DNA from 3 places in the Massilia sp. CFBP9012 genome. Region 2 is predicted to be linked to each of the others. Evidence: predicted binding sites of a transcription regulator. Region 2 holds the regulator's gene; each other region holds the start of a gene.
The links. The regulator sigma-54, encoded in region 2, starts transcription at its own class of promoters, with help from an activator protein. The targets are predictions, from matches to a motif close to TGGCANGNAANCTGCTTT.
Positions count from the first base shown of each region.

Region 1: SOM61_RS17890 (transglutaminase family protein) is a predicted target of sigma-54. The motif match lies at 1,485-1,502, and genes of this name have one in related genera.
Region 3: glnA (type I glutamate--ammonia ligase) is a predicted target of sigma-54. The motif match lies at 1,553-1,570, and genes of this name have one in related genera.

Region 1 is NZ_JAXCWM010000010.1:176,848-180,098, forward strand. Features, by position in the region: gene SOM61_RS17890 (transglutaminase family protein) at 1-1,412, opposite strand, end outside; gene SOM61_RS17895 (circularly permuted type 2 ATP-grasp protein) at 1,578-2,990, shown strand; gene SOM61_RS17900 (alpha-E domain-containing protein) at 2,992-3,251, shown strand, end outside.
Region 2 is NZ_JAXCWM010000003.1:467,942-471,192, reverse strand. Features, by position in the region: gene SOM61_RS07020 (enoyl-CoA hydratase/isomerase family protein) at 1-555, opposite strand, end outside; gene hpf (ribosome hibernation-promoting factor, HPF/YfiA family) at 669-1,028, opposite strand; gene SOM61_RS07010 (RNA polymerase factor sigma-54) at 1,104-2,582, opposite strand; gene lptB (LPS export ABC transporter ATP-binding protein) at 2,594-3,251, opposite strand, start outside.
Region 3 is NZ_JAXCWM010000002.1:428,281-431,531, forward strand. Features, by position in the region: gene SOM61_RS04585 (CocE/NonD family hydrolase) at 1-115, shown strand, start outside; gene SOM61_RS04590 (hypothetical protein) at 120-863, opposite strand; gene SOM61_RS04595 (rhodanese-like domain-containing protein) at 860-1,315, opposite strand; gene glnA (type I glutamate--ammonia ligase) at 1,633-3,048, shown strand; gene SOM61_RS04605 (DUF4124 domain-containing protein) at 3,210-3,251, shown strand, end outside.

The DNA.
Region 1 (3,251 bases), on a different contig from region 2:
GGATCGAGGTTGCGCGGCAGCGCCTGCTCGCGCTGGGCCTGCAGCAGCACGTCTTCATAGGCCGCGATGGCGCTGCCCGCCGGCAGGCCGAGCGACTTGACCAGCTCGACGATGAAGTGGCCGGCTTCCTCGCTGCCATAGCCATCGTCGATATATTCGTCCGAGAACAGGGACGGATCGAGCCATATCGGCTGGCCGTCGACGCGCCAGAAGATATTCAGGGCCCAGCGCGGCAGCGGCTCGCCCGGATACCATTTGCCCTGGCCATAGTGCAGCATGCCGCCCGGCGCGAAATGGCTTTTCAGCCGGTGCATCAGATTGCCGGCCAGTTCGCGCTTCTTGTCGCCGTGCGCCAGGGTATTCCATTCCGGCCCGTCCATATCGTCGATCGAGACGAAGGTGGGCTCGCCGCCCTGGGTCAGGCGCACGTCCTGGGCCAGCAGATCGGCATCGACCTGCTGGCCGAGACGGTCGATGGCCTGCCAGTCGGTTTCCGTGTACGGCTTGCTTACGCGCGGGTCTTCATGGATGCGGGTGACCGTCATCTCGTGGATGAAGGTGACCTCGGCCTGGTCGCTGAAGCCCGTCACCGGCGCCGCCGACGAGGGTAGCGCGGTGCAGGCCAGTGGGATATGGCCTTCGCCCGCCAGCATGCCCGAGGTCGGGTCGAGTCCGATCCAGCCGGCGCCGGGAATGTACACCTCGGTCCAGGCATGCAGGTCGGTGAAGTCCTCGAGGGGGCCGCTCGGACCGTCGAGTGCTTCCTGGTCGGCGCGCAGCTGGATCAGGTAGCCCGAGACGAAGCGCGCCGCCAGCCCCATTTCGCGCAGGATCTGCACCAGCAGCCAGCCGGTGTCGCGGCACGAGCCGGAACACTTTTCCAGTGTGTCTTCCGGCGTCTGCACGCCAGGCTCCATCCGCAACAGATAGGCGATATCGCGCTGCAGGCGCTGGTTGATCGCCACCAGGAAATCGTTGGTATTCATCGGCTGCGCCAGCAGCTCGCGCCGCGCCGCCTCCACCCAGGCCAGCAGGCGGGGACCGGGCGGCTCGGCCTGGGCATACGCGCTCAGCTCCGTCTTCAGTTGCGCCGGATAGGCGAAGGGGAAATTCTCGGCATAGCTCTCGATGAAGAAATCGAAGGGATTGATGACCGTCATGTCGGCAATCAGGTCGACCGTGAACTCGAGTGTGTCCGTTTTTTCCGGGAACACGAAACGGCCGATGTAATTGCCGTATGGGTCTTGCTGCCAGTTGATGAAATGCTCTTGCGGCAGCACCGACAGCGAATACGACAGGATCGGCGTGCGCGCATGCGGCGCCGGACGCAGGCGCACTTCATGCGGCGAGAGGGCGACTTGCCGGTCATAGCGGTAGCTGGTCTTGTGGTGCAGCGCGATACGGATAGCCATGCGGGAGTGCCTTTATAGGAGAGGTCACGAACGATACCAGCACCGTCGATGCATGCCTGTTTCAACAGTATTTAAGCATGATTCATACCCGCAATATAATGCGCTCGTGCGGCGTCGCCCCAGCTGGCACGTTTCTTGATTGCACTTATGCCACTGGAGGATCCGATGCCGAAATTTTACGATGAAATGTATTCCACTGCGGCAACTGCACGGCCTCACTATGACGCGTTCGCGCGCTGGCTTGCCCTGCAGTCGCCGCAACTGATCGCGCAAAAGCGGGCCGAAGCCGAGCTGACCTTCCAGCGGGTGGGAATCACCTTCGCTGTGTACGGCGACAACGCCGGCAAGGAGAGGTTGATTCCATTCGACATCATTCCGCGCGTGATCAACGCCGCGGAATGGGCCAAGCTGCAGGCCGGCCTGGTGCAGCGGGTGACCGCGCTGAACCGTTTCCTGCATGATGTCTACCACGACCAGGCTATCCTGAAGGCGGGCATCATCCCGCCCGAACAGATCCTGAACAACGCGCAATACCGGCCCGCCATGCAGGGCGTCAGGGTGCCTTCCAATATCTACGCCCATATCGCCGGGGTCGACATCGTGCGCGCGGGCGAGGGCGAGTTCTACGTCCTCGAAGACAATCTGCGGGTGCCTTCCGGCGTGTCCTACATGCTGGAAAACCGCAAGATGATGATGCGGCTGTTTCCCGCGCTGTTCGCGAGCAACCGCGTGGCGCCGGTCGAGCACTATCCCGACCTGCTGCTCGACAACCTGCGCACCGTGGCGCCGCACGGCCTCGACGATCCGACCGTGGTCGTGCTCACGCCGGGCATGCATAACTCGGCCTATTTCGAACACGCCTTCCTGGCCCAGCAGATGGGCGTGGCGCTGGTGCAGGGGCAAGACCTGTACGTCAGCGACGACACCGTCTATATGCGCACCACGCGCGGGCCGAAGCAGGTCGACGTCATCTATCGCCGCATCGACGACGACTACCTCGATCCACGAGCCTTCCGCGCCGAGTCCACCCTGGGCGTGCCGGGCCTGCTCGACGCGGTGCGCGCCGGGCGGGTCGGCCTGGCCAACGCCATCGGCACCGGGGTGGCCGACGACAAGTCGATCTATCCCTATGTGCCGGACATGATCGAATTCTATCTGGGCGAAAAGCCGATCCTGAACAACGTGCCGACCTACCAGTGCAGGAAGAAAGACGATCTCGCGTACACCTTGTCGCGGCTGCCGGAGCTGGTGGTCAAGGAAGTGCACGGCGCGGGCGGCTACGGCATGCTGGTCGGGCCGGCCTCGACCCACGCCGAGATCGAGGCTTTCCGCGAGCGCCTGGTGGCCAACCCGGACGGCTATATCGCCCAGCCCACGCTGGCCTTGTCGGCTTGCCCGACCTATGTCGAATCGGGCATCGCGCCGCGCCACATCGACCTGCGTCCCTTCGTCTTGTCGGGCAAGACCGTCTCGATGGTGCCGGGCGGCCTGACCCGGGTGGCGCTGCAGGAAGGTTCGCTGGTGGTCAATTCGTCGCAGGGCGGCGGCACCAAGGACACCTGGATTTTGGAGAACTAGCATGTTGAGCCGCACCGCAGATCATTTGTTCTGGATGGCCCGCTACACCGAGCGGGCCGAAAACACGGCCCGCATGCTCGATGTCCGGGTCCAGTATTCGCTGATGCCGCAGTCGGCGCAGGCCGAGCAGCAGGGCTGGCGCAGCATGCTGGGCGTGTCCGAGCTGGAGGCGCAGTTCGAGGCCAAGTACCCCGCGCTCACACAGAAGGACGTGATCGACTTCATGGTGCGCGATCCGGACAACCCGTCCTCGATCACCAG
Region 2 (3,251 bases):
GCCGATATACAGCGCGTCGGCGGCGCCGATCGTCAGCCCGGTCAGGCCCAGGTAGTTGCCGAGCTGCCCCGGCGCATGCGACAGAAAGTGGCTGCCGCCGACGTCCGGGAACAGGCCGATGTTCACCTCGGGCATGGCCATTTTCGTGCGCTCGGTCACGATGCGCAGGCCGCAGTCCGGGCCGCCCTGGGCGATGCCCATGCCGCCGCCCATCACGACGCCATCCATGATGGCGATGTAAGGCTTTGGATAGAAATGGATCAGGTGATTCAGCGCGTATTCTTCGGTGAAGAAATCCTCGAGCAGCGCGCTGCCGCCCATCGGCGTCGCATGGCCGACCTCATGGAAGAAACGGATGTCGCCGCCCGCGCACAAGGCCTTCTCGCTGCTGCTGGTCAGTACGACCGCCTCGACCTGCCCGTCATGCTGCCAGGCGCGCAGCACCGCGGTCAGCGCGCGCACCATCTCGAGCGACAGCGAATTGAGCGCCTTCGGGCGGTCCAGGGTGATGATGCCGGTGCGGTTGGCGATGCGGGTCAGGACGTGGTCGGTCATGGGGTGATCAGTGGTCGGTAAAACCGTATCTTACCCCGCCGGATTGGATGTGCCACAGATGCAAAAAGGGCGTCCCCTCAGACGCCCTTAGCTAGTGTGAGCCCTGCGCCTGATCAGGCGACAGCAGCGTCTTCGCCGTCGATTTCCGGCATGCGTTTGATCGAAGTACGGCTATGGTCTTTCAGTTGCTGCTTGTGTTTGAGGATCTGTCGGTCCAGCTTATCCATCAGCGTATCGATCGCGGCGTACAGGTCTTGTGCGACGCTGGCCACGTGCAGGGTCTTTCCCGACACCTGGACGTTGATCTCTGCTTTTTGCCTTTTTTCTTTTTCAGTGAGGTTGTCGACGGCCAGGAAGACGTGGGTGTCGATCACCTGGTCGAAATGGCGAATGATGCGCTCGAGCTTATTCTGAACGTATTCACGGATGGCGGGGGTTACTTCGAGATGATGGCCACTGATTGTGAGGTTCATACACACTCCTTTGAAAATGTTGCACCGTGTGGACCACAGGAACGCGACAAGGCACGATGTCTGTGGACGGCGCAGTTACAAGGACTTGCGGAGGCTTACAGGGGGTATCTTGAGGGCTTCACGGTATTTTGCAACCGTGCGGCGCGCGATGACCATGCCTTGTTCCCCGAGCATCTCCGCGATCTTGCTGTCGGATAAAGGGTTCCTAGGGTCTTCTGCTCCTGTCAATTGTGCAATGAGCGCACGGATTGCCGTCGAGGATGCTTCGCCTCCCGCCTCGGTGGCAACGTGGCTGCCGAAGAAATACTTCAACTCAAACATGCCGTGCGGGGTCAGCATGTATTTCTGCGTTGTGACACGAGAAATTGTGCTCTCGTGTAGGCCTAGTGTATCAGCTATCTCACGTAAAACAAGGGGCCGCATGGCAACCGCGCCATGGGAGAAAAAATTGCGCTGGCGCTCGACGATCGCCTCCGCCACACGCAGGATGGTGTCGAAACGCTGGCGCATATTCTTGATGAGCCACTTCGCTTCCTGCATCTGCGCGCCCATCTGCGCCTCGCTCTTGCCCTGCTTGAGCATGCTGGCGTACAGGCTGTTGACGCGCAGGCGCGGCATCACGTCCGGGTTCAGGGTGACCGCCCAGCCGCTCTTGGAACGGCGCACGATCACGTCCGGCACCACATAGTCCGACACGTTCGAAGCGAACGCCGCGCCCGGATGCGGATTGCATTGGCGCACCACGGCCTGCACCTCGCGCAAGTCTTCGTCGTCGCAGTCGAGCGCTTTTTTCAGCTTGCTGTATTCGCGCTGGGCGAACCAGCTCAGGTAACCCTCGACGATGGTCAGGGCCATGCGCCGCGTCACCATCGGCACGCCCGGCATGCGCCGGATCTGCAGCGCCAGGCACTCGGCCGCGCTGCGCGCGCCGACGCCCACCGGGTCCATGCTCTGCACCAGCGCCAGCGCGCAACGCAGCTCTTCGATCTCGATGTCGAGTTCTTCGGGCAGCCTTGCATGGATCTCGTCGAGCGGTTCTTCGAGGTAGCCGTTGTCGTCCAGCGCATCGATCACCAGCTCGGCCAGCGCGCGGTCGCGCGCCGACAGGGTGGCTTCGCGCACCTGCTCCATCAGGTGTTCGCGCAGGGTGATGGCGCAGGCTTCCAGCTGCGGGCGGCCGTCCTCGTCCTCGCCACCGCCGCCTGAAGATGGCGCGCCACCTTCGCTCCAGTCGGCGTCGCTGCGCTCGTTGTCGGCGCCGCCCTCGAAACCCTCGCCCTCCTGCGCCGGCGCATCCTGGCCCTCGGCCTGCTGGCCGGGCGCCGGCGGCGCTTCGCCACTGGCGGGCGCATTGTTGATGGCGCCGTCGGCCAGCAAACGCACCGAATGGTCGAGCGGGTCGTCGAGCCGCTCGAGCAAGGGGTTATCGCCCAGTATCTGCTCGATCTCCTGGTGCAGTTCGAGCGTCGACAGTTGCAGCAACCGGATCGACTGCTGCAGTTGCGGCGTAAGCGCGAGGTGCTGCGAAGTGCGAAGTTGCAGGGACTGTTTCATCTAGGCGTCGCTCACATGCGGAAGTGTTCACCCAGGTACACGCGGCGCACCGACTCGTCCGCGATGATGTCGTCAGGGCGGCCGGAGGCAAGCACCGCGCCCTGGTTGATGATGTAGGCGCGGTCGCAGATGCCGAGCGTCTCGCGCACGTTGTGGTCGGTGATCAGGACACCGATCCGGCGCTCCTTCAGGAAGCGCACGATGCGCTGGATCTCGATCACGGCGATCGGGTCGACGCCGGCGAACGGTTCGTCGAGCAGCACGAAGCGCGGATTGGTCGCCAGCGCGCGCGCGATCTCCACGCGGCGGCGCTCGCCGCCCGACAGCGACAGCGCCGGGTTCTCGCGCAGCTTCTCGATCTGCAGGTCGGCCAGCAAGGTGTCGAGGCGCTCGTTGATCTGGTCTTTCGACAGCGGCTTGCCGTTGTCCTTCTGCAGCTCGAGCACGGCGCGGATGTTATCTTCCACCGTCAGCTTGCGGAATACCGAGGCCTCTTGCGGCAGGTAGGACAGGCCCAATACGGCGCGGCGGTGGATCGGCAGGCTGGTGATGTCGGTGCCGTTGATGTCGATCGAGCCGGCGTCCGACGGCACCAGGCCGACGATCATGTAGAACGACGTGGTCTTGCCGGCGCCGTTCGGGCCCAGCAAGCCGACCACTTCACCGCAC
Region 3 (3,251 bases), on a different contig from region 2:
GCAGACCTTCATGCGCATTCCCGATGCGAAGCCGGAAGACTTCAGGAAGGCGACCCAGCGCGTCTATCGCGCACCGGGCACGGCCTCGGGACTCCAGCTGATGGTGATGCCGTAAACGCCTACGCGTTGCGACGGCGCGGGACGCCGCGCTCGTACCATGCAGGCGCGCCGGGAACGAGGGCGGCGCGCACTTCGCGGCGCAGGGTGGTGGCGGGAATCGCGTCGGCTGCCAGCTGGCGCAGACGGTGCACGTCGGCGTGCCGGCCGCGCGCCGCCAGTACGTCCAGGATGGCGTTCACGTCCTGCACATAGTTGTGGATCTCGGCCGGGATGCTGGGCGCGGCGGTAAAGCGCTTGCGGCGCTCGCGGAAGGCGTCCATCAGGTAATCGGCATGCTGGCGGATGTTTTCTTCCGGGTTCGGCATCAGGCGTTCGGCAAGTTCGGCGTCGCCGGCGGCGATCACTTGCGGCAGCACGACCCGGATGCAGGAAGCGGCCAGCGCCGGCGCCACGGTTTCCAGTTGCAGGAACAGGTCGCGCGTGCGCACCGGCTGGTCGCGCGCATGGTCGATCGAGACCACGTCGAGCAGGTGGTCGCGGTTGCCCTGGCCGGCCAGCAGCAGGGCGGCATTGCGCTCGCGCACCGCCTCGAGCGCCGCGTCCGCCGGCGGATGGGCCTCGGCCAGCACGGCCCAATCGGCCAGCGCATAGGAGCGGCGTACGCCGTACAGGGACGGATCTTCTTCCAGTGCGTGCTCATGGAACCAGACCAGCTCTTGCAGTGCGGCGTCGTACTGGCCGTGGTCGGCCAGTTCGCGCGCCGCCACCAGGCGTTCGATGGGGTTACTTACCTCGTCGCTCATGCGCCCACCCACGGCAATCCCGCCTTGCACCAGCCGCCGAGCGTCTTGCGATGGCCTTCGCCATCCCTGTCGCCCTCGAAACCCTCGAGGATGTCGAAGGCATTCGCATAACCGAGTTCGGTCGCCACGCGGGCGCTGTGGCGCGAGCGTACGCCCGAACGGCACAGGAACAGCAGGATGTCATCCGGGTTTGCGACTTTTTCCAGCTGGGCGCCGAAGTCCGGATTCGGCACGCCGCCCGGATACGTCGCCCACTGCACCGCCGCATGCTGGGCGTCGGGGATGGCAACCCGGCCCACCCAGTCGCGTTCGGCATTGGTGCGCACGTCCACCAGTTTGACGTTCGGGCTGCTCCTGAGCAGCTCAAACGCCTCTTGCGGCGTCACCGCACCGGCATAGGGCTGGCCTGCGCCACGCTGGCGCGCCGCCTCGAGAATGTTTTCTGTCGTCATAATGTTCGGTCCGTTTTTGGGCATCCAAAGGCGATGCACCACCGTGGATCAGTGTATCCTGCTCTGAAATGGTGCATTGACACATGGTTGCACTTGATTGGTGCATTCGGCATGCGCTGTAAATCTTTCGACAAGCTTGCCGATCGACGCGATTTTATGGGTAAACTGGCCCGTCCCTCAAGAACGATTTGTGCATGCTCTCATGCAATTAACTGGGCACGTGGGGTGTCACCAAGTTGGCATGCTTCGTGCTTCAACATGATGCAAGTTGTCGGTTCTCATGACCCGACTTCCTTTTTTCAATTAGGAGATTCCGAATGGCAAAGTCCGCCGCAGATGTAATGCAACTGGTCAAGGACAACGAAGTCAAATTCGTTGATTTACGCTTCGCCGATACCCGCGGCAAGGAACAGCACGTCACGGTCCCGGTGTCGCACTTCGACCTGGACAAATTCGAATCCGGCCACGCCTTCGACGGTTCGTCGATCGCCGGCTGGAAAGGTATCGAAGCTTCGGACATGCTCCTGCTGCCAGACCCGAACACCGCCAATATCGACCCGTTCATGGAAGAGACCACGCTGTTCATGCAGTGCGACGTCATCGAACCGTCGGACGGCAAGGGCTACGACCGCGACCCGCGCTCGATCGCCAAGCGCGCCGAAGCCTACCTGAAATCGTCGGGCATCGGCGACACCGCCTACTTCGGCCCGGAGCCGGAATTCTTCATCTTCGACTCGGTCCGCTGGAGGCTGGACATGTCGGGCTGCTTCGTCAAGATCGACTCGGAAGAAGCATCGTGGTCGACCGACAAGGAATTCGAAGGCGGCAACAGCGGCCACCGTCCGACCGTCAAGGGCGGCTACTTCCCGGTTCCACCGGTCGATTCGTTCCAGGACATGCGCTCGGAAATGTCGCTGATCCTCGAATCGATGGGCATCCCGGTCGAAGTGCACCACCACGAAGTGGCCGGCGCCGGCCAGAATGAGCTGGGCACCAAGTTCTCGACCCTGGTCGAGCGCGCCGACTGGACCCAGAACCTGAAATACGTCATCTGGAACGTCGCCCACAGCTACGGCAAGACCGCGACCTTCATGCCGAAGCCGATCAACGGCGACAATGGCTCGGGCATGCACGTGCACCAGTCGATCTGGAAAGACGGCAAGAACCTGTTCGCAGGCGACGGCTATGCCGGCCTGTCGGAAACCGCGCTGTTCTACATCGGCGGCATCATCAAGCACGCCCGCGCGCTGAACGCGATCACCAACCCGGGCACCAACTCGTACAAGCGCCTGGTGCCTGGCTACGAAGCCCCGGTCAAGCTGGCCTACTCGGCCCGCAACCGTTCGGCCTCGATCCGCATCCCGCACGTGGCGAACCCGAAAGGCCGCCGCATCGAGACCCGCTTCCCGGATCCACTGGCCAACGTCTACCTGTGCTTCGCCGCGCTGCTGATGGCCGGCCTGGACGGCATCCAGAACAAGATCCACCCGGGCGAAGCCGCGACCAAGGACCTGTACCACCTGCCACCAGAAGAAGACAAGCTGATCCCGACCGTGTGCGCCTCGCTCGAAGAAGCGCTGGAAGCCCTGGACAAGGACCGCGAGTTCCTGACCCGCGGCGGCGTGTTCAGCGACAGCATGATCGATGCCTACATCGAGCTGAAGATGAACGAAGTGCAGCGTCTGCGCATGACCCCGCACCCAGCCGAATTCGACATGTACTATTCGTCGTAATCACTTGGCAAGCTGTTGTGCCTGCGCATCGCCAGCCTTGACGGCGATGCCATGAAACGCGGGGAAAGCGATGGCTTTCCCCGCGTTTTTTGTTGCTTCGGGTATAGTCGGGCGCGACTACAATGCATCTTTCCGCCGATGCAAGCTACCGAGTGATAGGAATGACAAACATCGTTTTTCACGGCGCCGTGGCCATGTTCGCC